Regions from separate parts of the Methylobacterium sp. 1030 genome, predicted to be linked through region 1. Evidence: riboswitches for the same ligand, from Rfam matches in the RefSeq annotation. Region 1 holds a riboswitch; the other holds the start of a gene.

Region 1 (15,172 bases):
TCGATGATCTCCAGCACATCCTCGGCGGTCAGCGGCTCGAAGTAGAGCCGGTCCGAGGTGTCGTAGTCGGTCGAGACCGTCTCCGGGTTGCAGTTGACCATGATGGTCTCGTAGCCGGCGTCCGACAGCGCGAAGCAGGCGTGGCAGCAGCAATAGTCGAACTCGATGCCCTGGCCGATGCGGTTGGGGCCGCCGCCGAGAATCACGACCTTCTTGCGGTCCGAGGGCTGCGCCTCGTCGACCACCGCGCCCGCGAAGGGCGCCACGTAGGTGGAGTACATGTAGGCGGTGGGCGACTTGAACTCGGCCGCGCAGGTGTCGATCCGCTTGTAGACCGGGCGCACCGCCAGGGCGCGCCGGGCCGCGCTGACGGCGGCCTCGTCGGTCTTGGCCAGAACCGCGAGGCGGGCATCCGAGAAACCGGCGGCCTTGAGCTGGCGGAAGGCGCCGGCCGTCTTCGGCAGGCCGTGGGCCTTCACGCGGTTCTCCAGATCGATGATCGCCTGAAGCTGCTCCAGGAACCACGGGTCGATCTTGCAGGAGGCGTAGACCTGCTCGTGGCTCACGCCGAGCCGCAGGGCCTGCGCGACCTTGAGCAGCCGGTCCGGGGTCGGGGTGCCGATCGCCGCCTTGATGGCGTTGTGGTCGTCGCCTTTGCCGAGCCCCTCGATCTCGATGTCGTCGAGGCCGGTCAGGCCGGTCTCGAGCGAGCGCAGAGCCTTCTGAAGCGATTCGGCGAAGCAGCGGCCGATCGCCATGGCCTCGCCCACCGACTTCATGGCGGTGGTCAGCGTCGGCTCGGCGCCCGGGAACTTCTCGAAGGCGAAGCGCGGGATCTTGGTGACGACGTAGTCGATCGTCGGCTCGAACGAGGCCGGCGTCGCGCCGCCGGTGATGTCGTTGGCGATCTCGTCGAGCGTGTAGCCGACCGCGAGCTTGGCCGCGACCTTGGCGATCGGGAAGCCGGTCGCCTTCGAGGCGAGCGCCGAGGAGCGCGAGACGCGCGGGTTCATCTCGATCACGATCATGCGCCCGTTCTCGGGGTTGATCGCGAACTGCACGTTGGAGCCGCCGGTCTCGACGCCGATCTCGCGGAGCACCGCCAGCGATGCGTCGCGCATCACTTGGTACTCCTTGTCGGTGAGCGTCAGCGCCGGCGCGACGGTGATCGAATCGCCCGTGTGGACCCCCATCGGGTCGATGTTCTCGATGGAGCAGACGATGATGCAGTTGTCGTTCCGGTCCCGGACGACCTCCATCTCGTACTCTTTCCAGCCGAGCACGCTCTCCTCGATGAGCACCTCGTTGGTCGGCGACGCGTCGATGCCGCGCTCGACGATGTCGAGGAACTCCTCGCGGTTGTACGCGATGCCGCCGCCGGTGCCGCCCATGGTGAAGGACGGCCGGATGATCGCCGGCAGGCCGACCTCGGCCAGAGCGATCAGCGCCTGCCCGATCGCGTGCTCACCGTAGCGCTTGCGCCGCTCGGTCTCACCCGCGGCCCAGCTCTTCTCGTAGGCCGCCAGCGCGGCCTGGCGCGCCGCCGGATCGCTGTTCGCCGCCTCGATCCTGGCGATCTCGGCCAGGTAGGCCTGACGGTCCGCCTTCTTGGCGGCGGACGCGTTGGCTAGCGCCGATTTCGGGGTGTCGAGCCCGATCTTGGTCATGGCGTCGCGGAACAGGCTCCGGTCCTCGGCCTTGTCGATGGCCTCGGCGGTGGCGCCGATCATCTGCACGCCGTACTTCGCGAGCACGCCCATCTTCTGCAGCGACAGGGCGCAGTTGAGCGCCGTCTGGCCGCCCATCGTGGGCAGGATCGCGTCGGGGCGCTCCTTCTCGATGATCTTGGCGACGATCTCCGGGGTGATCGGCTCGACGTAGGTCGCGTCCGCCATGTCCGGGTCGGTCATGATGGTCGCGGGGTTCGAGTTCACCAGGACGATGCGGTAGCCCTCCTCGCGGAGCGCCTTGCAGGCCTGAGTGCCGGAATAATCGAACTCGCAGGCCTGTCCGATGATGATCGGACCCGCACCGATGATCAGGATCGAGGAGATGTCGGTGCGTTTGGGCATCGTGGGCCTTCTCAGGCCAAGCGCGCCCGATCGGGCACGGCTCGACTGAGCCCTGCTCCCGGACGCGCGTGGCGGGAATGTCGTTGAGCCCCGCGTTTACACGGGCGACGGGCGCATTGGAAGGCCGGGACAACCGCGCAGTCTGGCCGCGCGCCCGGCGCATGGATGCGGCATCGATCCTTCGATTTGGAGGATTTATAAATTCTCACAAGAATTCATCGATTTCTTGCAGGAAATCGACACCGGACCTTAAGCTCCGATGGATCGGCTAGCGCGCCGATCGACATCATCATCGTTCGAGACTGAAAATGCCCAGGCCAGCGACACTCTTCGCGATACTTCTGATCGGCTCGATAACGGGCGCGAACGCTTCGGAGGTCGCCATCAAGACTTTGAACAGCGGTCCGGGCGGGATGATGGTCTTCGACCCGGCCTTCGTGAAAATCCAGCCCGGCGACACGGTGCGGTTCGTGCCGGCCGACAAGGGTCACAATGCCGAGCTGATCAAGGGGATGGCGCCCGAGGGCGCGACGCCGTTCAAGACGGTGGTCGGCAAGGAGGAGGCCGTGACCTTCGACAAGCCCGGCCTCTACGGCATCAAGTGCTCGCCGCACTACATCATGGGGATGGTCGGCCTCGTCCAGGTCGGCGACAGGCCCGAGAACCTGGAGGCGGCCCGGGCGGTGCCGCAGAACAAGCTGGCCGCCAAGCGGTTCGAGCCGCTGTTCGAGAAGGTCCAGTAGGCGCCGGGGCGGCTCTGGCCGCCCCGATCCGTCTCAGAAGCCGGCGTGGAGCGCGGCGACCGCCCGGTCGATCGAGAGGTAGAACACTCCGAAGGCCACCAATGCGGCGGCCGCGAATTCCACGGCGACGTTCGAGAGCGTCTGCGCGCGGCGCAGGGCCTCGCGGCCGAAATAGACCGAGACCCAGGCGAGGGCGAGGACCGCCGGCATGGCGAAGAGGTAGGACACCGTGCTCTCGACGCGGTCGAAGCCGCCGGTCGGATCGATCAGCGCCCGGATGTTGCGCACCCAGGGGGCGTAGACGGCGGCGTAGAGGGCGGTCAGCCAGGACAGGCCCGCGGCGACGCCGAGATGGAAGGTGAAGCTGCGGTGCAGGCGGGAGAAATCGTCGCGCGCCTCGTCGATGGTCATCCGGCAATCCCCTGCGACGGGCCGCCGTCGCCGGGCGCGGATGCGCCGCCGTTCAGGGGCCGTCGTGGGCTCCCTTAAGCCGTCCGATCTGGCGGATTTTATGGCCCCGCCGCGGCCCGATTGGGGTCGGGACGCAGGACTGAAAGGCCGCGCCGCGGCTCCGCGGCGCTCGCGAGGACGACGCGTCAGGCGCGCTCGGGTTCGCCCGAGCGCATCAGCGTCACGAAGCGCTCGAAGAGGTAGTGGCTGTCGCGCGGGCCGGGGGAGGCCTCCGGGTGGTGCTGCACCGAGAAGGCCGGGCGGTCGGTGAGGGTCAGGCCGCAATTCGAGCCGTCGAACAGCGACACGTGGGTCTCCACGGCCGTCTCCGGCAGGCTGTCCGGGTCCACCGCGAAGCCGTGGTTCATCGACACGATCTCGACCTTGCCGGTGGTCTTATCCTTCACCGGGTGGTTCGCGCCGTGGTGGCCCTGGCCCATCTTCACGGTCCGGCCGCCGAGGGCCAGACCCATCAGCTGGTGGCCGAGGCAGATGCCGAAGGTCGGCACCTTCTCGTCCAGGAGCTTGCGAATCACCGGGACCGCGTAGGCGCCGGTGGCGGCCGGGTCGCCGGGGCCGTTCGACAGGAACACGCCGTCCGGCTTCAGCGCCAGGATCTCCTCGGCCGTCGTGGTGGCCGGCACGACGGTGACGTCGCAGCCGGCCTGGGCGAGGAGGCGCAGGATGTTGCGCTTCACGCCGTAATCGATGGCCACGACCCTGAGGCCCTCGCCGGGTGCGCGCGTGCCGTAGCCGTTGCCCAGCGCCCAGACGGTCTCGGACCATTCCGACGGCGCGCGGCTCGTCACCGGCGGAACGAGGTCCAGCCCCTCCATCGGCGCGAGGGCCGCCGCGCGGGCCTTGAGGGCCTCGCGGTCGAAATTGCCCTGGGGATCGTTGGCGATCACGGCGTTGGGCATGCCCTGGTCGCGGATGCGGGCCGTGAGCGCCCGGGTGTCGACGCCGGTGATGCCGACGATGCCGCGCGCCCTGAGCCACCCGTCGAGATGCGACGAGGACCGCCAGTTCGACGGGTTCGTCACCGCCGAGGCGATGACGGTGCCGCGGACGCCCGAGGCCGGCGCCGCCTCCAGGCTCTCCAGATCCTCGTCGTTGGTGCCGACGTTGCCGATATGCGGGAAGGTGAAGGTGACGATCTGACCGGCATAGGACGGGTCCGTCAGGATCTCCTGGTAGCCGGTCATCGCGGTGTTGAAGCAGACCTCGCCGTCGGCCACGCCGGTCTGGCCGATGCCGAATCCCTCCAGGATGGTGCCGTCGGCCAGCACCAGCAGGGCCGTCGCGACGGGCTCGGCCCAGGGCTCGGGAGCCTGAGGCTCGGGGGCATGCGCGGCGGCGTCTTGCAGCATGGGCTGAGTCTCGCTTATGTCCGGCCGAAGGCGGGCGCCGGGTTGCGGCGCTCTCGGCTTGCGGCATGATCGTGTGCGGCGCTCTTAGCGAGCGGCCCGCGATGGGGTCAATGTGGCTCCGCTGCCGGCAGGGCTCAACACCCGCAAATCGCAGGCCAGCCCCCCGCTTCGACCGTTGGAAGGTTCATCGAGATGCTGCGCGCGCGCTTCACCACCGAGATGAAGGAGGCCATGAAGGCCGGCGACAAGGAGCGGCTGGCGACCGTCCGGATGATTCAGGCCGCCCTGAAAGACCGGGACATCGAGGCCCGCGGCAACGGCAAGGAGCCGATCTCCGACGAGGAGATCCTGTCGCTGCTCCAGAAGATGATCAAGCAGCGCACCGAATCGGCCGCGGTCTACGAGCAGGGCGGCCGGCCGGAACTCGCCGCCAACGAGCGCGCCGAGATCGCCATCGTCGAGACGTTCCTGCCGAAGCAGATGGACGAGACCGAGACGAAGGCCGCGGTCGAGGCGGCGATCCTCGAGACCGGCGCGGCCGGCCCGAAGGACATGGGCAAGGTGATCGCCGCCCTGAAGGGCACCTTCGCGGGCCGCATGGATTTCGGCAAGGCGAGCGGCCTGGTGAAGGCCGCGCTGGCGGCGAAGGGCTGAACCTCTCCCCGCAATCCTCCACCGGATTCCGGGCGTGTGAGGGACTCGGTCACGCCTCTCGCGCTATAGGAGCGGGTTCACGCAACCCGTCCCAGGCCCCGTGCGCTATCCGCCCCACATCCTGGAAGAGATCCGTTCCCGGCTGCCGGCCTCGTCGGTGGTCGGCCGCCGCGTGCAGTTGAAGAAGGCCGGACGCGAGTGGCGCGGCCTGTCGCCGTTCAACGCCGAGAAGACGCCATCCTTCTACGTGAACGATCAGAAGCAGTTCTATCACTGCTTCTCGTCCTCCAAGCACGGGGACATCTTCACCTTCCTGATGGAGACGGAGGGCCTCAGCTTCCCCGAGGCGGTCGAGCGGCTGGCGGGCGAGGCCGGCGTCAGCCTGCCGGCGCCCACCGAGGACAACCGGGCCAGCGAGCAGAAGCGGGCCGGGGCGATCGAGGTCATGGAGATGGCCGCGCGCTGGTTCGAGGAGCGCCTCCGGTCGGGCCAGGGCAGCGAGGCCCGCGCCTATCTCGAGCGGCGCGGGTTGCGGGACGAGACGCAGCTGGCCTTCCGCCTCGGCTACGCGCCGGGCGAGCGCTACGCCCTGCGCGACCACCTCGCCGGGCAGGGGGTCGAGAAGGCGCTGATGGTCGAACTCGGCCTGCTCGCGGCGGGGGAGGGGGTCTCCGTCCCCTACGACTATTTCCGCGACCGGGTGATGTTCCCGATCACCGACACCCGCGGCCGGGTCGTGGCCTTCGGCGGCCGGGCGCTCGCCAAGGAGGTGCGCGCCAAGTACCTCAACTCGCCGGAGACGCCGCTCTTCCACAAGGGCCGGACGCTCTACAACCTGCACGGCGCCCGCAAGGCCGCGCATGATCGCGGCTCGATCATCGCGGTGGAGGGCTACGTCGACGTCATCGCCATGACGCTCGCGGGCCATCCCGAGACGGTGGCGCCGCTGGGCACCGCTCTCACCGAGGACCAGCTCGGGCTGCTCTGGCGCCACGCCGACGAGCCGATCCTGTGCTTCGACGGCGACAAGGCCGGCCAGCGGGCGGCCTTCCGGGCCCTCGACATCGCGCTGCCGCTCCTCGAGCCCGGCCGCTCGCTGCGGATCGCGCTGCTGCCGGGCGGCCAGGATCCGGACGACCTGCTGCGCTCGGGCGGCCCGACGGCCATCGACCAGGTGCTCGCGGCCGCGCTTCCCCTCTCGGAGCTGCTGTGGCGGCGCGCCCTCGAGGCGGGACCGGTCGACACGCCGGAGCGCCGCGCCGGCCTAACCCAGACCCTGCGCACCACCGTCGCGACGATCCGCGACGAGACCGTGCGGCGCTACTACCGCGACGATGTCGAGGAGCGCCTGCGCGGCCTGTCGCCCCGCGCCAACCGCGCCGCCGGCGCGGCCCCGCGCGGACGCCAGCGCTTCGCCCGGCCCGGCGAGCCCGTCTCGCCGCGCATCACCGGGAGCCCGAGTCCCTCGGTGACGGCCTCGGCGGGCTTCACGGGCGCCGCCCCGGTGCGCGAGGCGGTGATCGTCGGCACCCTGCTGGCCCATCCCGAGATGATGGCGGAGTTCGGAGAGGAGGCGGCCGAGCTCGACTTCGCCGATCCCGACGCCCGGGCGCTGCTGTCGGTCCTGCTGGCCTGCGCGGCCGAGGACGAGGACACGGCGCCCGAGGTGTTGCAGAACCGCATCAATCGCGCCGGACTCACAGGGGCGGCCGACCGAATCCTCGCCCTGGCCCGCTCGCGGGACCGCACGACCCTGGCCCCGCACGCCGATCCTGCCCACCGCGCAGACGCGCTCCGACAGGCGATGATCTTGCACCGGCAGGCAGGAGCGCTACATAGCGAACTTCGCGAAGCACGGCAGGCGTTTGAGGACGATCCGACCGATGCCGGGTGGGCATGGCTCTGCGAAGTGAAGGCGAGGCTGGAAACCGTCATCGCCGCCGAGGCGGAGGCCGATGCACCGGTGTCGAGCGACTCGACGGCCGTGTGATGCCTGTGTCATGGCGGTGGCGGGGTGACGTGTCCCGCCATAGTTAACAATCGGTCAAGCCTCGGGCTTGCATACGGAAACCGACGACTCACGGCGACCGGAGCGATCCGGCGCCGATCTCATACAGCGGCGCCGACGGCGTGGACCGGCCTCATCGGGGCCTCCGCTACGCGCCGCGTGCGAAACAATAGGCTGATCATGGCGACGAAGGCAACGGAACGGGACGAGACGGACGCTGCCCCCGAGCAGCAGACCGACGGGCCGCTCCTCGACCTGACGGATGCTTCGGTCAAGCGGATGGTCAAGCTCGCCAAGAAGCGCGGCTACGTGACCTACGAAGAGGTCAACGAGGTCCTGCCCGAGGGGCAGTCCGATCCGGACCAGCTCGAGGACGTGCTCTCACAGCTCTCCGAGATGGGCATCAACGTCGTCGAGGCCGAGGAGACCGACGAGGCCGCGGGCGAGAAGGCCGCGGACGGCGAGGAGGAGGAGGCCGAAGGCGGCGAGGTCGCCGAGGTCGCGCCGGCGCGCGCCGTCGCGGTCGCCACGACCACCAAGGAGCCGACCGACCGCACCGACGATCCGGTGCGCATGTACCTGCGCGAGATGGGCTCGGTGGAGCTCCTGTCCCGTGAGGGCGAGATCGCCATCGCCAAGCGCATCGAGGCCGGCCGCGAGGCGATGATCGCGGGCCTCTGCGAGAGCCCGCTGACCTTCCAGGCGATCATCATCTGGCGGGACGAGCTCGTGGAGGGCAAGGTCCTCCTGCGCGACATCATCGACCTCGAGGCGACCTACGCGGGCCCGGACGGCAAGAACGCGCCGCAGATCGCCGAGGGCGAGGATGGCGGGGACGACGCGGAGCCGCCCGCGCCGCCGGAGGGTGGCGACGACGAGGACGACCTCGAGAACAACGTCTCGCTCGCCGCCATGGAGGCGGAGATCAAGCCGCGGGTCCTCGAGACCTTCGACGCGATCGCCGCGAACTACCGCAAGCTGCGCAAGTTCCAGATCGAGGGCACCGAGCGCAAGGCCGCCGGCGAGCAGAACACCCCGGCCCAGAACCAGAAGCAGATCGAGCTGAAGGACATCGTCGTCGCCGACGTGAAGTCCCTGTCTCTGAACAACAACCGCATCGAGGCGCTGGTCGGCCAGCTCTACTCGATCAACAAGCAGCTGATCGGCCACGAGGGCCGGCTGATGCGCTTCGCCGAGAGCCACGGCGTGGCCCGCGACGAGTTCCTGCGCCACTACCAGGGCTACGAGCTCGATCCGAACTGGATGGAGCGCGTCGGTACGCTCGGCGGCAAGGGCTGGAAGAACCTGGTCGAGCGCGGCTCGAGGCAGGTGGCGGAGCTGCGCGCGCAGATCCTCGACCTCGCCTCGGAGACGGGCCTGGAGATCGGCGAGTACCGCCGCATCGTCAACATGGTCCAGAAGGGCGAGCGCGAGGCCCGGCAGGCCAAGAAGGAGATGATCGAGGCGAACCTGCGCCTCGTGATCTCGATCGCCAAGAAGTACACGAACCGCGGCCTGCAGTTCCTGGATCTGATCCAGGAGGGCAACATCGGCCTGATGAAGGCGGTCGACAAGTTCGAGTACCGCCGCGGCTACAAGTTCTCGACCTACGCGACGTGGTGGATCCGTCAGGCGATCACCCGCTCGATCGCCGACCAGGCCCGGACCATCCGCATCCCGGTGCACATGATCGAGACGATCAACAAGATCGTCCGCACGTCGCGCCAGATGCTGCACGAGATCGGCCGCGAGCCGACCCCGGAGGAGTTGGCCGAGAAGCTGGCCATGCCGCTGGAGAAGGTCCGCAAGGTCCTGAAGATCGCCAAGGAGCCGATCTCCCTCGAGACGCCTATCGGCGACGAGGAGGACAGCCACCTCGGCGACTTCATCGAGGACAAGAACGTCGTCCTGCCGATCGACGCGGCGATCCAGTCGAACCTGCGCGAGACCACGACGCGCGTGCTCGCCTCGCTCACGCCCCGCGAGGAGCGCGTGCTGCGCATGCGCTTCGGCATCGGCATGAACACCGACCACACCCTGGAGGAAGTCGGCCAGCAGTTCTCGGTGACCCGCGAGCGCATCCGCCAGATCGAGGCGAAGGCGCTGCGGAAGCTGAAGCATCCCTCGCGCAGCCGGAAGCTCAGGAGCTTCCTGGACAACTGAGCCCGCGCCGCGAACCGCGCGGCGCTTCCCCGTCGCCCGCGTTGCCACGGTGCCGCGCGGCATCCAGTCTGGCGCCATGCTCGAACGCCGCCCGCCAACGCCCGGATCCCCGACGGCCTTCGCGGACGGCTCGGAGGCCGACGACGTGCCCTTCGGCGCGCTCCAGCCCTCCGTGGGCATCCGCGACTGGCTTCTCGGCGAGGGCGCGCGGATGCCCAACGCCGAGGAGATGCTGGCCGGGCTCGCCGAGCGCCTGATCGCGATCGGCGTGCCGGTGGACCGGGCCTCCACGGCGATCGACACCCTGCACTCGGAATATGCCGGCGTCGGTCGAATCTGGACGCGGGACGGCGGCACCACCGTGCGGCTGTTCCCCCACGGGGCCCGCTCGACGGACGCGTACCTCAACAGCCCGTTCCACACGGTCCACGAGACCGGGGAGTGGCTCATCCTCGACCTGTCGAAGACTCCGGACGACGCCTACGCGATCGTTCCCGACCTGAAGGCCGGCGGCTACACCCACTACGTCGTGGCGCCCCTGTTCTTCACGAACGGCACGCAGAACGGCATCACCTTCGCCACGCGGGCCCCCGAGGGGTTCCGGGACGACGACATCGCGATCCTCCGCTTCGTCATGCCGGCGCTGGCGGCCGTGATGGAGATGCGCGTCCTCAACAAGCAGCTCGACCACGTGCTCCGGCTCTATGTCGGCGACGAGCCGCACCGGGCGATCCTGGCCGGCGACATCCGCCGCGGGCAGGTGACCCGGATCCGCTCGGCGATCCTGTTCGCCGACATGCGCGACTACACCCGCACCACCGCCGACATGACGCCGGAGGAGGCGGTGGGCCTGCTCAACGTGTTCTTCGACTGCCTCGTGCCGCCGATCGAGCGTGAGGGCGGCGAGGTCCTGAAGTATCTCGGCGACGGCCTGCTGGCGATCTTCCGGGAAACCGGCGACGATCTGGGCGGCGCGGCCAAGGGCGCGCTCACGGCGGCCCAGCACGCCCTGGCGGCCCTCGACGAGGCGAACGCCCTGCACCAGTTCCCGGTGCCGGTGGCCGCCGGCATCGCGCTCCACCACGGCGAGGCCGCCTACGGCAATGTCGGGTCCGGCTCACGCCTCGACTTCACGGTGATCGGCCGCGACGTGAACCTCGCGAGCCGCATCGCGCAGCTGAACCGCGCCCTCGGCGAGCCGCTGCTGATGTCGAAGCCCTTCGTGGACTTCCTCTGGGGAGACCCGATCCCAATGGGAGAGCACCGGCTCAACGGCTTCGACGAGCCCATGGCGGTGTTCCGGCCGAAATTCCTGCGGCCGCGCAAGTCCAGCTGAGCGGCCCTCCGATCGGACCCGACGTCACGCGGCGCTCGCGGAGATCCGCCGCGATCTGAGGCTCGCGGGCGATCCGCGCGCGGTGCGTGTCACCACGTCGGCACGAACGGCAGAGCGTAGGGTGTGTGCCGGCAACCCCAGACCGGATCGATCATCTGCGCCATCACGTCCCGGGCCAGGGCGCCGGCGCGTATGGCGACCTCCCGCGGGACATGCGCCCGCTCGAGGATCTTCAGGCAGGCATGTCCGCAGGCGCTGAACTGGCCGCTGTGGTACGCGTTGAGGGCGAACTCGTCGAGCAAGCCGTACTCGTAGACCCACGGGTTCAGGGAGATGCCCTCGCTCGGAAGCTCGAGAGCCAAGCCCGCCTCGGCGTAACGATAGCCTTCCGCGAACCGCTTCCTCAGCCTGCAGAATCGGCTGGCCCCGTGGCGCGCCTCCGCCCGCCCCGGACGGATTGCGGTGGCGCGCTCGTAGAGCTGCAGCACCCTGTCCTCCGGCTCGTCGAGGCGCTCCGCGTTCACCGCGGCCATCAGCAGGTTGAAATAGACCTCCTCGTCCCATCCGCCGAGATCGGCCCGCTTCAGGAAACAGGCGAACGCTTTCCGGTACTCGCCGGCGGCGTCGTAGGTGGTGCCGAGGTACATCGTGTACCGGGCGATCATGAAGGGGTCCGTCTCGACCGCCAGCGCCTTCTCGAGGACGGCGATATCCCGCGCGTCCGCCGTCGCGTCGCGGTGGCGGGCACCGTCGTCGCCCCGACGCATCGCGAGGGGGAGGATCGGTGTCTCTGTCACGCCGGGGCAGCTGAGGAATTCGTGCAGGACGCCCCGGTAACGCCAGTTCTCCCGGGTGCTGACCAGCTGGTTGCGCCAGTACCGCGTGTGCGCGTCGATGATCTCGAACCGATAGCCGGGCGCACGCAGCTTCGGCATCGTGAAGTCCGCCGGGATGATCAGCTCATCGTCGGCGTCGATGATCAATGCGTACTGCGCGTGACGCCGCGCGAGTTTCAAGGCCTCGTTCCGGTTGAAGGCGAAATCAACCCAGGGGCGCTCGACCAGGGCACCCGGTATGTCCGCGAGCGCGGCACGGACGACATCCTGGGTTCCATCCGTCGAGCCGGTATCGACGACGATCCAATGATCGATGATCGGACGAACAGAATCGAGGCAACGCCGGATAACGTGGGCCTCGTCCTTCACGATCATGGACAAACAGATCGTCGATCCGCGATTCTTCATGCCGAAGCCGTCCCGTCGTGCGCTCACGTGTCGGATGCGCAGTCATGAACGCTCCTAGCATTGCCGGAATGCGCTGACAAAACAAACATATCCTTCGACAAAATTTGGATTAAATATCTGAAACAACATATAATCGGCCAGTTATATATAAATACTCCGGCCCACGGTCTTATGACTGCAAATACCCGCGACCGATAGACTGATCGAGCGAATAAGGAGACACCCGCCATCGGGCTGGCACGAGGCCCGAACGCCGTAGGTCATCGGCGCGGGCGTTGGGCCCGCAGCCGATCCCGTGGTGCAAGCCCGGGGGCCCGCCACAGGCGCGCCTCGGCCAGACAGATCAGCGTCGATCTCCGGCCGCTTCAGCCCCTGAGCGTCATCGTGCTGCCGGAGATGCCGAAATCGCGCAGACGCCTGAGGAACGACATGCCCAGCAAGCTCGTCGACAGGAGCCCGCGCGGGATCACGACCGCATCGACGTCCCGGACCGTGATCGATCCGATCTGCACGATGGCGATCCGGATCGGCGCCACGCGGACCGTGCCGTTCGCGGTGTTCCAGACGCGGGTGAAATCGGCCGGAGTGACCCGGATCCCGATCCGCGCGGCATCCTCCTCGGAGAACGCGCAGGCGCTCGCTCCCGTATCGACCATCATCGGCAGCGAGCGGCCGTCCAGCAGCGCGTTGACGAAGAAGTGGCCGTTGCGCCCGGCCTGGAGAGCCACGCCGGCGGCGTCGACTGCGGGAACGGGCTCCGGCGGCGGCGTGACGGCGAGGGCCACCGGCGCCGGCCTCATGCCGTCGCGCAGCTTCAAGGCGGCCGTGACACCGAGGAAGCCGAGCAGGCAGATCAATAGGATTGCGCGCACGCGAGTCCGCCCGTGACGTGGAGTGCCGGCGACCGGAGACGTTCCGGAATCCCGGTGATGAGATGCCAGACCGGTGAAGGGATGGTGCGCGATCGCGGTCGCCGCCGCGGCGCGCGCGCCGATTCCGCTCCGCTTGGTGTCCAGATCGTCACCGGGATCCGCGGATTGTCGCGGGAACGACTGGATGCTCGCGGCGCGGGGTTGACCGGCAGCGGCCGGGGAGCCACATCTGCGTCTGTTCCAGGGAGATCCCCGGCAAGGGGCTGAGAAACCGCTGGCACGTCCGTCAGGACCTGCGGCGCGGAAATCCTTCGAACCTGATCCGGCTCATACCGGCGTAGGGATTGGACCGCGGCCGCCTGAAAGGCAGGCCACAGCTTCTCACCGAAGCGCACGGCCCGATCTCCGCGACGGCAATCCGCGGAGATGATTGTGCCCCTCGACCGACCCGCCTCACCGATCGGCCGCCGCCGCAACCCGGACGGCAGCGTCGCGCCGGCGACCCTTCCGGCGCGAACGGACGTCGCCGTGGTCGGCGGCGGGCTGATCGGGCTGTCGATCGCGTGGCGCCTCGCCCGGGCCGGCCGCGCCGTGACGGTGCTGGAGCGGGACACGATCGGGGCGGGCGCGAGCCTCGCGGCCACCGGCATGCTGGCCCCCGCCGCCGAGCACGAGCCGGGCTCCGATCCGCTGCTGCCGCTCGCCCTGGACTCGCTGCGGCTCTGGCCCGCGTTCCGCGACGCCCTGGAGGCCGCGTCCGGCCGGGCGATCGACTACCGCGCCGACGGCACCCTGGTGCTGGCGGTCGGCCGCGACGAGGTCGAGCGCCTGCGCTTCCGCTTCGACCTTCAGCGCCGCTCGGGGCTCGAGGCCACGTGGCTGCCGGGCAGCGAGGTCCGGCGCCTGGAGCCGGGCCTGCGCCCCTCCGTCACCGCCGGGATCCACTGCCCGCTCGACCATCAGGTCGATCCCCGTCTGGTCATGGACGCCCTTACCGAGGCCTGCCGCCGCGCCGGCGCGATCCTGGTTGAGCGGACCCCCGTCACCGCCCTGGACTGGTCGGGCGGCCGCGTGACCGGGATCCGCGCCGGCGACCGCGTCGTCGCGGCCGAGACCGTCGTCCTCGCCTCCGGCGCCTGGAGCGGGGAGGGCGGCCTGCTGCCCGACGCGCTCGCCCTTCCGGTCCGCCCGCTGAAGGGCCAGTCCCTGGCCCTGCGCACCACCGCCCGGACCGGTACCCTGGCGCGGATGGTCTGGACCGAGCAGGTCCACATGGCCCCGAAGAGCGACGGCCAGCTCGTCGTGGGCGCGACCGTGGAGGATTGCGGCTTCCGTCCCGGCGTCACCGCGGGCGGGCTCTACGCCCTGCTGGAGGGCGCCCGCCGGGTGCTGCCCGGCATCGAGGAGATGGAGGTGGAGGCTGTGTGGAGCGGCTACCGACCGACCTCGGACGACGACGCACCGATCCTCGACGCGATCGCGCCGGGCCTCGTCGCCGCCACCGGGCATCACCGCAACGGCTACCTGCTCGCCCCGGTCACCGCCGACGCGATCGCCGCGCTGGTGCTGCGCGGCGCGCTGCCGGAGGTGGCGCGTCCCTTCACCCGCGCGCGCTTCGGCCAGCCGGAAGCGCTGAGGGCCTCGGCATGAAACTCCTCGTCAACGGTGAGCCGCGCGAGTGCGCGGTCGAGACGGTGGACGCCCTGTTCCGCCTGGAGGCGGAGGAGAGCGGCATCGAGAGCCCGCAGGGCGTCGCCATCGCGCTGAACGGCCGCGTTCTGCGCCGCCGGGACTGGGGCGAGACACCGGTCGCGGAGGGCGACCGGGTCGAGATCGTCCGCGCCATGCAGGGAGGTTGAGCATGGACCAGAGTCACTTGCCGCCGCGCCCCGAGGGCGGGGATGACAGCCTGACCATCGCCGGGGTGAGGCTGTCGTCCCGGCTGTTCATCGGCACCGCCGGCTACCCGACGCAGGCGATCATGCGCGACGCCGTCGCGGCGAGCGGCGCCGACGTGGTCACCGCCTCGATCCGCCGGGTCTCGCTCCAGGGCCACGGCTCGGACACGGTCAAGATCCTGAAGGGCAAGCGCTTCCTGCCGAATACCGCCGGCTGCGAGACGGCCCGGGACGCGATCATGACCGCCGAGCTCGCCCGCGAGGCGCTCGACACCAACTGGATCAAGGTCGAGGTGATCGGCGACCGGGAGACGCTCTACCCGGACGTGATGGAGCTGATCGAGGCCTGCCGCCATCTCGTG
Region 2 (15,172 bases), on a different contig from region 1:
CGGCCTGACGGCGACGCCCTTCGCCGACTGAGACGATGAGTCGTCCCGCGCGAGCTCGGAGACCGGGGAGCGATCCCTTCGCCGGCGCCGCCCTGGCGTTCGTCGCCGGCTTCGTCGACGCTGCGGCCTTCATCGCCCTGACCGGCCTCTTCACCGCTCATGTCACCGGCAACTTCGTCCTGATCGGCGCCGAGCTGGTCGCGAGCTCCAGCGGCGTGGTGGCCAAGCTCCTGGCGCTGCCCGTCTTCGTCGGAGCGGTGGCGGGGGCGCGGGTCCTGGCCCTGGCGCTGGAGCGGCGGGCTTTCGACCCCCTGCCCTGGCTCCTCGCCGTGGAGGTGACCCTGCTCGCGGGATTCGGGCTGTGTGGCACCGTGTGGTCGCCCCTCGGCGGAGCGGACAGTGCCGCTTCCATCGCCGTCGGCATGCTCGCGGTCGCGGCCATGGGGTTACAGAACGCCATCGGCCGCCTGTCTCTCGGCCATCTCGCCCCCACCACGGTCATGACGGTGAGCGTCAGCCAGGCCGTCATCGACGCGACCGACCTCGTCCTGGGACGCGGCCCACAGCGCGATCAGACCCGGGAGAGGTTCCTGCGCGTGCTTCCGGCGATCGCGGCCTTCGCCGCGGGCGCGCTGTTCGGCGCCTTCGGGATCGCCCATCTCGCCTTCGGCAGCATCGTCCTGCCGCTCGGCGTTCTGACGGCCCTGATCGTCCTGGCCGCGGCGCCAGGAGACGCCGGCGCCGGGCCGTGAGGAGCCGCGCCGCGCGGCGCTCGGGCGGCGACCGCCGTCACCGCTCGGCCGGCGGTTCGGGCGATGGCTTACCCAGCACCCGTCGCGCCTCGGCGAGCAGCACGGGATGGCGGGCCGCCTGCGGACCGGAATCCGGCGTCTCGCGGCCGAGCCGGGCGATGCGCGCCCCGAACAGGCGCCGGCGCAGACCGAACCGGCGGACGCTCATCAACAGCGCCTGAAGCACGAGGCGGACCGCCTCGGTCCGCTCGCGCTCCTCCACGATCGCCGCCGCGAGAGCGGCCTCGCGCCGGAGCGCGGCTTCGAGCTCCACCCGGACGGCGGCGCGGGCCGCCTCGTCCTTGCGCGCCGCGTCGAGCTGGATCCGGCATTCCTGGAGTGCGCTGAGCAGCAGAAGCTCCTGCGCGGACGCATCCCTCATCAAGGCCTCCCGGGGCGCCGTCTCCCGTCCGACGACGGGGCGTTCCGCCCGATCACCGTCGCGCCGGCCGCGGACCGGCCCGCGCGCATCCTTGTGCGACGCCATAGCGAGCGCGGCCGCTGGCCGGAAGCCGCCGACCGGATTATTCGGCACCCGCACCGCGAACCACGGGGGAATCGGGGACGTGCAGATTCGGATCGCTCTGGCCTTCGGGGCCATCACGCTGGGAGGCGGCGCGCTGGCACCCGCCCCGGCCCAGGCCTACCAGCTCGACACGGTGAACCTGGTCGGCTGCGCGCAGGAGGGCGGCGTCTGCCGGATGCCCTATCCCACCAACGTCTATTACGGCGTGCCCGGCCGGACGAACGGCCGGCCGTTCCCGCAGGGCGGCGTCGTGCCCTGCAACACCCAGACCTTCGGCGATCCGGCGCCGGGCCAGGCGAAGAGCTGCTGGTACGCTCCGCGGATCAACGCGGGCGGCGGTGGGGGCTACGGCGGCGGCTACGGCGGTGGCGGCGGGGGTGCCTACGGCGGCGGGGGCGGCTACCGGAATGACGGCTACGACGACCGGCGCGACGCCTACCGCGACCGCCGCGACTACGACCGCCCGCCGCCGCGCCGCTCCTACGACGACGATTACGGGCCGGGGCCACGCCGCTACCGGGGTGATCCCGACGAGTACTGATCTCGGTCGAGCAGGGCAGGCACGGGAACGTATTTGCCCTGTTAACCGCGATCCGGCATCGTCCGGCTCCGCGGAGCCACGAGACGGGACGGAGGAGCTGATGACGGAGAATCGCCGCGGCACCTTCCGGAAGAACGCCTTCACGTTCGGCGCCGTGCTGCTCGACGGCGGCGAGGTGAGCTGCCTGGTCTGGGACGCCACCGACGTCGGCGCGCAGATCGAGGTCGAGGACGATCAGGCCGTGCCGGACCGCTTCGCGCTTCGTGTCAGCACGGGCACCGAACCGCGCCCGGCCACCGTGGCGTGGCGGCGCAGCCGGCGGATCGGTATCGCCTTCGACGGCTGAGGTCCCTCAGGTCGCCTGCAGGGCCGGGCTCGGCTTAGGCCCGGACCCGGCCAGCCGGAACCGGCGCGGCCGGACGAACAGCAGGTCGAGCGCCGTTCCGCGGACCAGCCGCTCCAGCATGAGCGGCAGGACAACCGCCATCGCCATGACGGTCAGGCTGGCGAGGCCGATATCGGCGATCGCGCCGGTGCGCACGAGGATCTCCCGGGTCGCCGCCATCGGCAGCGAGAAGGCGAGGTAGATCACGATCGAGCGCTGGCCGCAGGTCCGGACCGCCTCGGCGACCGGACCGCCGGCGCGGCCGATGAGAGCCGCCGCCACCAAGATCGCGAGGGCACCGGCCCCGCCGAGGGCGAGGCTCACCAGCGGCAGGCTGGCGAGGGTCGGATGATCCGGCAGGCCCGACGGGGTCAGCGCGAGCCAGCCTTCCAGGACCGCCCAGGCGCCGAGGCCGCAGAGGGCGAGCGGGACGCGGCGGCGCGCCGCGTCGGCGAGCGCGAAGATCCGCCCGGCGAACAGGTAGCCCGCGACGAAGTAGACGTAGCGGGCGCAGAACTCCTCGATCAGGGTCGACTCGCTGCGGATGTCGGCGATCTGCAGCAGGGCGGCGCCGGCGAGGAGCACGCCGCCGGGCACGCGGCGCAGGGCCTTGGTGACCACCGAGAACACCGCCAGCAGGTAGATGAACCAGAGGCTGGAATAGGGCTCGATCAGCGCGTGGGCGAGATGCGCCGCGAAGGCCGCGGGACCGGCATCGCCGACGATCTTGCCGTACTTGGCGACCGACTGGATCACCAGCCAGAGCAGGTAGAAATAGGCGAAGTGGACGACCCGGCGGTCGGAGAACAGGCGCCAGTCGCGGTCGATCACCCGCCCGACGAACAGTCCGGAGAGCAGGAAGAAGTCCGGGATGCGGAACGGCTTCGCGAAGGCGACGATCGGGTGGAGGAAGCCCTCGCCGCCCATGGCCTCGCCGGTGCCGATGACCGAATGCATCATGACGACCAGGAGGATGCAGATCCCCTTGGCGATATCGACCCAGGCGAGTCGATCCCCCGTATCCCCGACCCCGGCCATCGTCCGAACCCTCGCGATCGGGGCGATCCTGGACCGGTTCGGGTTGACGGCAAGGAACGGGGCGGCGGCCACCTGCGGATGTGACGAACGCCCGGTAAACGCCGGCCGGGCAGGTGTCAGATCTTGCGGCGCGCCGACTTCCGCTCGCGGGTCATGCGCGTGGCGGCGTGGAAATCGTCGGGCTTGCCGCGGACCCAGACGAGGAAGCGCGCGATCTCCGGATCGGCGCGCAGGGCCTCGACGTCGGCGAGGCGCTTGGCGATCTCCGCCTCGCTGTAGCGGGCGTGGATCGCCGAGTGGCAGATCTGGTGCAGCCGGACCGTGCCGCGATGGGTCCCGCCCTTCAGCTTCGGCGTGAGGTGATGGAGGCTGGAGCGGGCGCGGCGCGGGATCGGGCGCTCGCAGAGGGGGCAGACCGGGTCCGGCGGGCCCGGGACGCCCGGCGCGTCCGGATCCTCGGCGCTCCAGCGCTGCGAGCGCCGTCCGACCACGCGAGCCTCCCTCTCCTACCCCTGCTGGTCCACCGGCTGCGGGCAAGCCGGACCGACGCCCTGTCCGAACAGCGCTTCGGCCTCGCGATCCCGGCTCCCCAGGATGGAGACGTGGTCCCCCGGGATCACGTCGATCCGCGCCCGCGGGCCGGCCGCCTCGGCGAGGTTCCGCGCCAGCTTGGCCGGCACCACCGTGTCGTCGCGGCCCTGCACGATCAGCACGGGCGCCGACCCGTCGCGGATGCGCAGGTCCGAGCGGTACGTGTCGCGCAGGAGCCAGATCGGGGCTAGCGGGACATGCAGCCGCACGGTGTGGGTCATCGAGTCGAACGGCGCCTCCAGGTACAGGCCGATCGTCGGCACCCGTTCGGCGACGGCCACGGCCACGGCGGCCCCGAGGGAGTGTCCGTGGAGGAGGATCGGCGCGTCGGGCGCCCGCGCCCGCGCGGCCTCGACGGCCGCCAGCCCGTCGCGGATCAGCCCGTCCTCGCTGGGGCTGCCGGTGGAGCCGGGATAGCCGCGATAGGCCACAGTGAGCACGCCCCAGCCGCGCGCCCGCCAGGGCTCCGCGGCGAAGCGGGCCGCGTGCGGCTCGGGGCGGGACCCGTTGCCGTGGAAGCTCACGACGACGCCGCAGCCCGGCCGCGGAGGCCGCCACAGGCCGTGCAGGGTCTCGCCGTCGGGGGTCGCGACCGTGATCGTCGCGAGGCCCGGCGGGATCGTCCACGGGTTCTGCGGCCCGAAGGCGCCCGGATAGAGGAACCGGCGCTGCCCGAGCGCGAGCGCGGCGCAGGCCAGCCCGCAGAGGAGGAGCGCGGCGAGCAGGAGGCCGGCGATGAGGCGCATTGCGGTGCGATTGCGGCGGGGGAGAACGCGTGCGTTCGGACGAACGGTTTCGGGGATGTGTTTTCTAGGGCGGCCGGTCAGCATTGACAAAGCCGTCCGCGGGCCCGAGTCTGGAACCGTTCCGAGGGGGGCCCTGAAGAGGGCTGAGATTGGGCACGCTGCCCTGACCCTTGAACCTGATCCGGCTCATACCGGCGGAGGGACGGGAACCTGCGGTCGCATCTCGCGCGACCTCATCTCATCTCGGCCATCGCGTGGACCGGACCGCTCCAGCACGAGGAGAGGCCCACGATGAACGCACCCGTTCTCCCGAAGGACGTGAAAGGCAGCCCCGAGACCGTGACCACGGGTCCGGTCACCGGATCGCGCAAGGCGTACGCGAACCCGGCCGGGCGGCCGGACATCCGCGTCCCCTATCGCGAGATCGTCCTCTCCGATCCGAAGGAGGAAGCGGTGCGGGTCTACGACCCGTCGGGCCCCTACACCGAGACCGATGCCCGCATCGACCTCAATGCCGGCCTCCCCGGCGTGCGCGAGCCCTGGGTCGCCGCCCGCGGCTACGCGGCCGTCGCGCCGCGCGCGGTGAAGCCCGAGGATAACGGATTCGCGGGCGACAAGCTCGTGGCCCCCTGCCCCGCCGAGCGGACCATCCGCAAGGCGGCCCCGGGCCAGATGGTGACCCAGTACGAGTTCGCCCGCGCGGGGATCATCACCGAGGAGATGATCTACGTCGCCCACCGCGAGAACGTCTGCCGGGAGGCCATGCTCGCGGGCGCCGAGGCCGCGCTCGCGGACGGCCAGAGCTTCGGGGCCTCGGTCCCGCCCTTCATCACCCCGGAATTCGTCCGCGACGAGATCGCCCGCGGCCGGGCGATCATCCCGGCCAACATCAACCACACCGAGCTGGAGCCGATGGCGATCGGCCGGAACTTCCTGGTCAAGATCAACGCCAACATCGGCAACTCCGCCGTGACCTCCTCGGCCGCCGACGAGGTCGAGAAGCTCGTCTGGTCGATCCGCTGGGGCGCCGACACGGTCATGGACCTGTCCACCGGCCGCAACATCCACAACATCCGCTCGTGGATCATCCGCAACAGCCCGGTCCCGATCGGCACGGTGCCGATCTACCAGGCGCTGGAGAAGGTCGGCGGCGACCCGCTCAAGCTCGACTGGGAGGTCTTCAAGGACACGCTGATCGAGCAGGCCGAGCAGGGCATCGACTACTTCACGATCCATGCCGGCGTGCGGCTCGCCCACGTGCCGCTGACCGCCCGGCGCGTCACCGGCATCGTCTCCCGCGGAGGCTCGATCATGGCGCGCTGGTGCCTGGCCGGGCACCGGGAATCGTTCCTCTACGAGCGGTTCGACGAGATCTGCGACATCATGCGGGCCTACGACGTCTCGTTCTCGCTGGGCGACGGCCTGCGCCCGGGCTCGATCGCCGACGCCAACGACGCCGCGCAGTTCGGCGAGCTGGAGACGCTCGGCGAGCTGACCAAGGTCGCCTGGGACAAGGGCTGCCAGGTGATGATCGAAGGCCCCGGCCACGTGCCGATGCACAAGATCAAGGTCAACATGGAGAAGCAGCTGAAGGAGTGCGGCGAGGCGCCGTTCTACACCCTCGGCCCGCTGACCACCGACATCGCCCCGGGCTACGACCACATCACCTCGGGCATCGGCGCCGCCATGATCGGCTGGTTCGGCACCGCGATGCTCTGCTACGTCACCCCGAAGGAGCATCTCGGCCTGCCGGACCGGGACGACGTGAAGACCGGCGTCATCACCTACAAGATCGCCGCCCACGCCGCCGACCTCGCCAAGGGGCATCCCGCCGCGCAGCTCCGGGACGACGCGCTCAGCCGCGCCCGGTTCGACTTCCGCTGGGAGGACCAGTTCAACCTGGGCCTCGATCCGGATACCGCCCGGCGCTTCCACGACGAGACCCTGCCGAAGGACGCCCACAAGGTCGCGCATTTCTGCTCGATGTGCGGGCCGAAATTCTGCTCGATGAAGATCACGCAGGACCTGCGCGCCGAGGTGCTGGCGATGGAGGAGGCCGGCGAAGTCGTGGGCGCGGCGCCCGCGATGTCGAAGGCCGAGGCCGAGGCCGGCATGCGGGCGAAGTCGCAGGAGTTCCTGGCCGAGGGCGGCAAGCTCTACGTCGACGCCGCCGAGTGAGACGGGCGCGCGCCCGGTCCGCTCAGGATTCGGGCGCGCCGCAGCCCCGCCCCGGCGTTCCGCCGTGCGGGGCCTCGATATCGAGAATGTCGCCTGGGCGGGCGCCGTAGGCATCGTGCAGCGCCGCGAGCATCAGATCCGCGGCGATGCCCGTGTCGGGCGGCGATCCCAGCTCCACGAGGCGCGCGAAGTTCTCCGCCGGGTCCGCCTGGACGTATCCGAGCGCCGCCAGAGCCTGCCGTGCCGTCGCATCCAGCCGCAGGCGCCTTCGGCCGGGTGGCCCGTAGGCGCCCGACGCGGCCTCGCAGAACATCCGCGTATCCCGATCCTGGAAGATGCACTGGACGTAGCGCTGCGCCTGTCCGTGCGGCGCGACGACGATGAAGCGGTCGCGCGAGACGTCGACCGGCCCGCGCCTGTGGATGGCGTCGAGACGCTCCACGACGGCGCAGCGGTGCTCGCGGATGAACGGCGCGCGCGTACCCGGATCGCCAGCCGCGGCCGGCGCGGCGAGCGCGGGACTGGTCGCCAAGACGAGCATCGCCGAGATCCTGTACATCGCGTGCTCCACGCTGCGCGGGGCGGGCCGCAGTCCCGTCGCGGGAAGACGAACCGGCTGGGCGCCGAGTCGACCCAGGAGAAAATTCAGCACGGATTTGTGTCGCGCAGGTAACGCGATGTTCATCGCATCTCCGATTCCGCCACATCATCCGGTGGACCGGCGGTCGCCATTAAGGAACGATTAGGCAGGACCGCGCCTCAATCCTTCGATCACAGGATCGCAGGAGACCGGCGATGGAGATCCGAACGCTGACATCCACGACGCCGGGGCCGCAGGGCCTCGACGCGCTCGGAGCGACGGCCGCCGCCGCCGTGACCCAGCAGGCGCCCGAGCCCGAGACGTCCGCCAAGCCGCTCGAGCCCGCGGTGAAGCTCGACATCGGCACGAACGGCGGCAAGGCGCGGTACATCCAGGATCCGGACACCAGCTCGATCGTGTTCCAGGTGGTCGATCCGTCGTCCGGCAACGTGATTGACCAGCTCCCGAGCGAGACCGCCCTGCGCAATCGCGCCTACGATTCCGCCCGCAGCACGCAGGGTTCGCAGAGCGGCAGCCTCTCCCGCGTCGCCTGAGCGGAGTCGCTCAGGCGCGCAGCCGGCGGACCGAGTCATCGACCGGCGGCGCGGCCAGGCCGAACTGCGCCAGCGGCAGGATCTCCACCGGCGCGTCCCGCCGCGCGACGAGCACGCTGTTCTCGGCGACCGTCGTCCAAGTGCCGTGATCCCGGTCGAGCGGCTCCGAGGCGACGACCACGCCGCCCTCCGAAGCGCGGTAGTAGAGCGAGTTCGCCTTGTCGTTCGCGGCGTAGCGGAACGCGTAGAGATCGCGCCCGTCGGCCAGCGCCGCGGTGAACCGGAACGGATGCGGCCCGGCGAGATCCGTGAGGCGCGCGAGCGCGCGCGCCGTCGCCTCGACAGGATCGCGGCGCGGCCCCGGTCCCATCAGGCCGCAGCCCAGAAGCCCGAGGAAGATCGCTTCGGAATCGGTGGTCCCCGCGCGCGACGGGTACAGCTCGTCCGGGATCAGCGCCTCGACCGGGCGCCGCAGGCGGCTCCAGTCGCCGATATAGCCGTTGTGCATGAACAGCCACGGGCCGCAGGCGAAGGGATGGCAGTTCGGCCGGGTGATCGGCGTGCCGGTCGCGGCGCGCACGTGCGCGAAGAACAGGTGCGAGTGCAAGTGCCGGCACAGGTAGCGCAGGTTGTCGTCCGACCAGGCGGGCTGGACCTCGCGGTACCGGCCGGGCTCCGGGTGATCGCCGTACCAGCCGAGCCCGAACCCGTCGCCGTTGGTCGCCGCGGTCGATTCGAGCGCCGCGATGCTCTGCGAGACGAGGCTGTGGGACGGCTCGGTGACGTAGTGCTCCAGCGGGATGGTGCGTCCCGCATAGGCGATCCAGCGGCACATCGACGGGCTTCTCCGGGTGTCTGTCGACCGGCTGATCCGGGACGATCGTGGACAAAGCGCGGCACCTTGAGCGCGCGGTCGATCACGATCCGTCGCGAAAGGCGTGCCGCGGCCCGTCTCAGACGCCGTGCGTCTGGAGCCAGCTCTCCAGGAGGGCCACCTGCCAGAGCTTCGAGTTGCCCTTGGGCGTCAGCGTGCCGTCGGGATCGGCGAGCAGATGATCGACGTAGGCGCGGTTGAAGATGCCACGCGCGCGCGCCTCGGGCCGGTCCAGCACGTCGCGGACGTAGTCGAGGAACGTGCCGCGGATGTGCTTCAGCGCCGGAACGGGGAAATACCCCTTCTCGCGGTCGATCACCTCGGCCGGGACGATCGTCCGCGCGGCCTCCTTGAGGATGTACTTGCCGCCGTCCCGGACCTTGAGCTCCGCCGGGATGCGGGCCGCCAGCTCGACGAGGTCATGGTCGAGGAACGGCACCCGCGCCTCGAGGCCGCAGGCCATCGTCATGTTGTCGACCCGCTTGACCGGATCGTCGACCATCATGACCTCTTGGTCGAGTTGCAGAGTCTTGTCGATGGCGCTGTCGCTCCGCGAGTTCGCGAAGAAGGTCGCGATGTAGTCGGTGCTGTGGTCGCCGCCGACCATGTCGGGCGTCAGGGCCTCCCGCATCTCGGCATGGTCGCGGTCGAAATACGCTTTCGCGTAGTCGGCGACCGGGTCCGTCGAGCCCATCAGCTTCGGATACCAGTGATAGCCGCCGAACACTTCGTCGGCGCCCTGCCCGCTCTGGATCACCGTCACGTGCTTGGCGACCTCCTGCGAGAGCAGGAGGAAGGCCACCGCGTCGTGGCTCATCTGCGGCTCCGACATCGCCGCGATGGCCGCGGGCAGTGCCTCCAGCGTCCGGGTGCCGTCGACCGCGAGCTTCGTGTGGTCGGTGGCGAAGGTCTCGGCGATGATGTCGGAGTACCTGAACTCGTCGCCCTCCACGCCGTTCACCGCGTCGAAGCCCACCGAGAAGGTCTTCAGTCCGCGCTGCCCGCCGCGCGCCAGCAGGGCAACGAGCAGCGAGCTGTCCAGGCCGCCCGAGAGAAGGACACCCGTCGGGACGTCGGCGACCTGACGGCGCTCGACGGCGGTGCCGAGGGCCTCGAGGACGGCCTCGCGCCAGTCCGCCTCGGTCCGGCCACGGTCGGCCGCGCGGGGGCCGATCGCCAGGGTCCAGTAGGTCGACGCGTGCCGCGTCCCGTCCCGCTCGATCGTCAGGATCGTCGCCGGTGGCAGCTTGCGCACGCCCTTGAGGATGGTGAGCGGGGCCGGGACGCCCGCGTGCCAGCTCATGTAGTGGTGGAGCGCGACCGGATCGACCGCGGTATCGACGTCTCCGGCGGCGAGCAGGGCCGGGAGCGACGAGGCGAAGCGGAAGCGGCCCTTCGACTCGCTGTAATAGAGCGGCTTCACGCCGAGCCGGTCGCGCGCCAGCACGACTCGCCCGGAATCCCGCTCCAGGATCGCGAAGGCGAACATGCCGGCGAAGCGCTCGACGCAGGCAGGTCCCCAGGCGTGGAAGGCCTTGAGCACCACTTCGGTGTCGCTCGTCGAGAAGAACGCGTAGCCCTTCGCCTCGAGTTCGGCGCGCAGCGCGCGGAAATTGTAGATGCAGCCGTTGAACACGATCGCGAGCCCGAGGGCAGGATCGATCATGGGCTGCTGCCCGGCCTCGGACAGGTCGATGATCTTGAGCCTGCGATGGCCGAAAACGACCCGGCCGGAACCGAAGAGCCCCGCTGCGTCGGGCCCGCGCGGCCGCAGAGATCCCATCATCGCGTCGACGGCGGCGGGGTCCGCCGGCCGGTCGAAGCAGATCTCGCCGCAGATTCCGCACATGGTGTCAGCAGGGTCTCGGTCCGGCGCCACGCGCGCTTCTTGGAGCGAAACGGCTCGCGCGCCGCGGCGTTCCGCCGACCCGGCCGGGACGCCGCGCCGGGCTCACGCGGGGCCGCCCAGGGATCACGACCATGAGATGCCGGACCCGTTTGACGCCATCGCCGTGGAACTGCTAGACCATGGCCGTACATGAGCGCACGGCGCCGTTCGGAGTTCGCGCTCCGCGACAGACCTTATCCGTGCCGACCATGTCGGCGGGCGTAGTTCAGTGGTAGAACGTCAGCTTCCCAAGCTGAATGTCGTCGGTTCGATCCCGATCGCCCGCTCCAATCCTCATAAGCACTTCGTAGGGGACCGTGGTACGCTGACAGGCGAGCGTACCACCAGCGTACCACCGTCAGCCGAATCAACGCTCGCTTCCGCGTTGTCCGAGCGCACGCGAACTGCCACGCTGCCGGGACGACGACCCTCACCTGACTTGGCCGGTATTTTGGCCCGGGCCGAGTGGGAGGCTACTGCATGGTAGCGGCCATGGGTAGCCGGAAGGCCAGATCTGGGAAGCTGACAGGCGCAGGTGGCCGATAGCCAAGCGACGAGCGCGGTCGGACGCGGTTGTAGGTGGATTGCCACAGACCAATCACGACCTGCGCCTCCTTCAGCGAGTCGAAGATCTCTTGGCGTAGGCACTCGTCGCGCAGCCTACCGTTGAAGCTCTCACAGTAGACGTTCTCCCACGGCGATCCCGGTGCGATGTACTGGATCTGCGAGCCAGCTTTGGCGACCCACTGGCGCAGCGCCTTCGAGATCATCTCGGGGCCGCTATCGCAGCGGATGTGCTCCGGGATGCCGTGCAGGCACATGGCGTCGGCCAGTGCCTCGATCACACCGAGGCTGTTGATCCGCCGCGCCACCTTCAGCGCGAGGCACGCCCGGCTGTGCTCGTCGATCAGCGTCAGGATGGGCAAGGTCCGGCCGTCGTGCGTCTGGGCCTGCACGAAGTCGAAGCTCCAGACGTGGTTGCGGCGGAGCGGGCGCAGCCGTTTGCCCGAGCCGTCGTTCAGCCAAAGCCGGCCGCGCGGCCGATGCTTCTGCGGGACCTTCAGCCCCTCGCGACGCCAGATGCCCTCATCCTGAGGTTCTCGAAGGATGAACCCGGTCCTTGCCCACCTGCCACCCTGCCGCCTGCAGCAGCGCGGTGACGCGGCGATAGCCATAGCGCCCGTACTCGGACGCCAGGGCGATGATGGCGCGGGTCAGCTCATCCTCGTCCGCCAACAAGGTCGGCACGTAGCGTTGCGTGCCGCGGTGCTGACCGACGATCCGGCAGGCGTGACGTTCGGAAGAGACCGTACTTCTCCCGGATCCCGTCCACCGCCTGCCGGCGTCGCTCGGGGGCTACAAGTTTCCCGAGGCGACGTCCGCCAGCACCTGATCCTCCAAGGATAGATCGGCTACCAGCCGCCGCAGCCGCGCGTTCTCGCGCTCCAGGCTCTTCATCTTCCTGGCCTGATCGACTTGGAGACCGCCGTACTCCTTGCGCCAGCGGTAATAGCTCTGCTCGGAGATCTCCGCCTCCTTGCACGCCAGCGCCAAGCTCTTGCCCTGGGTCGTCTGCACCTCGATCTGGCGCAGCTTCAGCACCACCTGCTCCGCACTCGTCTTCTGGCCTCGCCCCATGTTCAACTCCCTCGGTCCCAACTGATCCTCTCAATCAGGCCGGTCCAAAGCCAGCCGGTCAGGTCAGTCCAACCGGCAGGCTTCGCTTGGATTCATAGACGTTCGGCCGGGAGATCTGGCCGGCTACCGGGACGTCATGAGGCGCCATATCGGACCCGCCGCCGGCAGGCTCGTCGCGTCCGGCCGGTTCAGAACGTTCCGGGCCATGGAGACGGCTGTCGTGCTGTTTCAGGACCCCGCCCTCAGAACGGGGCGGAACCAGATCCACCTTTGCGAGGTCGATGCCGCCAGCTTCAGGGGGTTTGGCCGAGAATTGGACGCCCTCACCGACAGCGATGCCCCGGAAGGCGGCTTCGCGGGTGTCTTCGCGGATCTCGCTCCGATGCGCACGATCCCCCGGTAAACCTTCAATGACATAGTGGTGGAGGCCGACCTGAGTCTTGCGCGGCAAGCCGCCGGTTCAAGGAGTTGGTGAGAGCCGCAGAGTGGCCGAGGTGGGTGGTTTCCGGAATGTCAGCTTTCTGACGCGGATCTGGAAAAGCTGCCGCTGCACGGGGCGGACCTCAGCCATCGGCCGTCGTTCGCTGGCTCAGGTGAGGGCTGCGAGCTTCAGCGCATGGTCTCGGATGTCCGGTGGCCATGCCGTCATGCGCGCGGCAAAGCCGTTGGCATCCCCGGCGAAAAGCGCCCGGATCACCTCCTCAAACCCGGGCAGATCGCCAGCCAACGCCGAAAGGAAGCGGTAGGCGGCCTCTCTCGCGGCCTTCATCAGGGTCTGCCTACCATCTGCCCGCCGCGCTTCATCAACGAGGCGCCGCAACGCTTGCGATGCACCTCCTGGCTGGGATGCAAGCCACTCCCACTGACGGGGAAGCAGCGTCACCTCGCGGGCGATGACCCCGAGTTTCGGGCGACCTCGGCTTCTTGGCGCACCATCAGGATCCGTTCGGCCCTCAACGGTGCTCGTAGCGTCTCCCGCATTCGCGGGTTCGGCGAACTGTGCGGTGATGTCCGCCTCTGTTCCGCGCAGATCGAGGTCGATGACGGAGCCCGACCTGTCGTCGAAGGTCAGGATCGGATCGCCTTCTTCCGCCGCCCGCGCTTTCACGGCGAGAGCCACGTCGATCAAGCGACCGCTGGCGAGCCGCTGCACACCCGCGAACGCGGTGAACGTCCTGATTGGGTCTTCAGGCATGGCGCCTCCATCCTCTCCACCTTAGCCGGATCGACCACTTGATGTCAATTTTACCCGGGTGATATTGCGTCACCGGGGTGCCTTCGATAGCGTCGCCGCCAAGCTGTGAGGGCACATGATGAGAATGGAAGACCGAAAGGCGGCCGTGAGCGCCTACAAGAAGCGAGACGTCGACAGCGGCATCTACGCTGTCCACTGCATGGCCTCCGGTGAGGTTTGGGTCGGCGGCGCGCCCGACCTGTCCAAGATCCAGAACCGCCTCTGGTTCACGCTCCGGCAGGGCACGAACACGCACCGTTCGCTCCAGACCGCGTGGAATGCGCATGGAGCCGAGGCGTTCAGCTTCGAGATCGTCGAGCGGTTGGACGCTGAAGAGATCGCGTACGTCCGTGACCGGGTGATGAGGGAGCGCCTTATCCAGTGGGCGGAGCAACTCCGGGCCGTCCGGATATGAGCTCGGAACTTAGGTCAGCCCATGTGGCGGCCAACGGCATCACCCTGGCCTACGACAGCTTCGGCGACGGGGCGGCTGACACGATCCTCCTGATCGCTGGGCTCGGTACGCAGATGATCCGCTGGACGGACGCCTTCTGCCTTGAGTTGGTGACGCGCGGCTTCCGCGTCGTGCGGTTCGATAACCGGGACACGGGACGCTCAACCCACTTCGCTGAGCATGGCGCGATGGACTTTGCGACCTTGGCCTCGGCGCTCACTGAGGGACGGCGGCCGGAACTCGCCTACACGCTCGACGACATGGCCTCGGACGCGCTCGGTCTGCTCGATGCCCTGTCCATCCGCCGAGCCCACATTGTCGGCCGCTCGATGGGCGGCATGATCGCCCAGATCCTGGCGAGCGAGCACCCGTCTCGTGTGCTCTCGGTCGCCTCAATCATGTCGACCACGGGAAATCCGGACCTGCCGCCGGCAGGGCCTGACGTCATGACGATGTTGATGCGCCCCGCCCCCGATCCCGCCTTGGACGAGGCTGGTTTCCTCGATCACGGCGTTGCCTTCGCGCGGCGCATTGCGGGTACGGCACATCCATTCGACGAAGAGGCCCACCGTGCTCTCCTCTGGGAGGAAGTTCGGCGAGGCCGTGCGCCGGGTGGGTTCGGACGCCAGATCGCAGCGGTTGGATTAGCTGGCGACCGCCGGTCACGGCTCGCCGCGATCACGGCGCCCACCCTTGTTGTTCATGGGACAGAGGATCCTCTGTTTCCGCCTGCCTGCGGCGAGGACACCGCGGCCGCGATCCCGAATGCGGAGATGATGTTGATCCCCGGGATGGGGCACGATCTGCCGCCATTCCTGTACCGGACCATTGCCGATGCAATTGAGCGAACCGCTTGCCGTTCAAGCATCTCGATTTCGGGACTGTAGAAGAGCCTGCATCCACAGGTTCAAGCGACCGCTTTTAAGAAGGCTGTTGTGCCGTCCCTTTGGCGATAGTGGGTCGATAGCCGGCCGTCCACTTATTTGTCAGATGGGCTTCAGGGCAACGGATTCGTTGTAGCGAGTATAATCGCGGAAACCGCGCACAGCCTTGAGCAACCCCCCACAATATCTGCTGCCAGTCATTGCGCCTTCAAATATTCTCATCCCGCTTCGGCATAGGGAGTTCCCGCTGCCGCGCCCGCGGCGGCTTGG

Evidence for each region. A riboswitch is a leader RNA that binds a small molecule or an ion and turns the genes downstream of it on or off. The one in region 1 is predicted to bind thiamine pyrophosphate.
Region 2: linked by a shared signal. The riboswitch ahead of thiC (phosphomethylpyrimidine synthase ThiC) and the one ahead of thiO (glycine oxidase ThiO) in region 1 are both predicted to bind thiamine pyrophosphate.

What each region holds. Positions count from the first base shown of each region.
Region 1 covers NZ_JBEPKM010000003.1:101,280-116,451, reverse strand. Annotated here, with positions in the region: gene carB (carbamoyl-phosphate synthase large subunit) at 1-2,072, opposite strand, end outside; gene ABIC30_RS05080 (pseudoazurin) at 2,381-2,815, shown strand; gene ABIC30_RS05075 (hypothetical protein) at 2,849-3,226, opposite strand; gene carA (glutamine-hydrolyzing carbamoyl-phosphate synthase small subunit) at 3,412-4,635, opposite strand; gene ABIC30_RS05065 (GatB/YqeY domain-containing protein) at 4,828-5,289, shown strand; gene dnaG (DNA primase) at 5,390-7,279, shown strand; gene rpoD (RNA polymerase sigma factor RpoD) at 7,478-9,460, shown strand; gene ABIC30_RS05050 (adenylate/guanylate cyclase domain-containing protein) at 9,537-10,796, shown strand; gene ABIC30_RS05045 (glycosyltransferase) at 10,886-12,007, opposite strand; gene ABIC30_RS05040 (retropepsin-like aspartic protease family protein) at 12,406-12,912, opposite strand; TPP riboswitch at 13,146-13,274, shown strand; gene thiO (glycine oxidase ThiO) at 13,339-14,562, shown strand; gene thiS (sulfur carrier protein ThiS) at 14,559-14,771, shown strand; gene ABIC30_RS05025 (thiazole synthase) at 14,774-15,172, shown strand, end outside.
Region 2 covers NZ_JBEPKM010000006.1:53,169-68,340, forward strand. Annotated here, with positions in the region: gene ABIC30_RS09955 (hypothetical protein) at 1-31, shown strand, start outside; gene ABIC30_RS09960 (YoaK family protein) at 36-752, shown strand; gene ABIC30_RS09965 (ATP-dependent helicase) at 790-1,173, opposite strand; gene ABIC30_RS09970 (hypothetical protein) at 1,358-1,858, shown strand; gene ABIC30_RS09975 (hypothetical protein) at 1,959-2,204, shown strand; gene ABIC30_RS09980 (acyltransferase family protein) at 2,211-3,281, opposite strand; gene ABIC30_RS09985 (HNH endonuclease family protein) at 3,398-3,772, opposite strand; gene ABIC30_RS09990 (alpha/beta hydrolase) at 3,788-4,618, opposite strand; TPP riboswitch at 4,733-4,838, shown strand; gene thiC (phosphomethylpyrimidine synthase ThiC) at 4,910-6,796, shown strand; gene ABIC30_RS10000 (TY-Chap domain-containing protein) at 6,819-7,355, opposite strand; gene ABIC30_RS10005 (flagellar protein FlaG) at 7,592-7,930, shown strand; gene ABIC30_RS10010 (class II glutamine amidotransferase) at 7,941-8,765, opposite strand; gene ABIC30_RS10015 (N-acetylglutaminylglutamine amidotransferase) at 8,884-10,653, opposite strand; tRNA gene ABIC30_RS10020 (tRNA-Gly) at 10,908-10,982, shown strand; partial or broken gene ABIC30_RS10025 (IS3 family transposase) at 11,166-12,330, opposite strand; gene ABIC30_RS10030 (hypothetical protein) at 12,389-12,781, opposite strand; gene ABIC30_RS10035 (DUF2239 family protein) at 12,920-13,525, opposite strand; gene ABIC30_RS10040 (GIY-YIG nuclease family protein) at 13,644-13,979, shown strand; gene ABIC30_RS10045 (alpha/beta fold hydrolase) at 14,003-14,905, shown strand; gene ABIC30_RS10050 (TetR/AcrR family transcriptional regulator) at 15,121-15,172, opposite strand, start outside.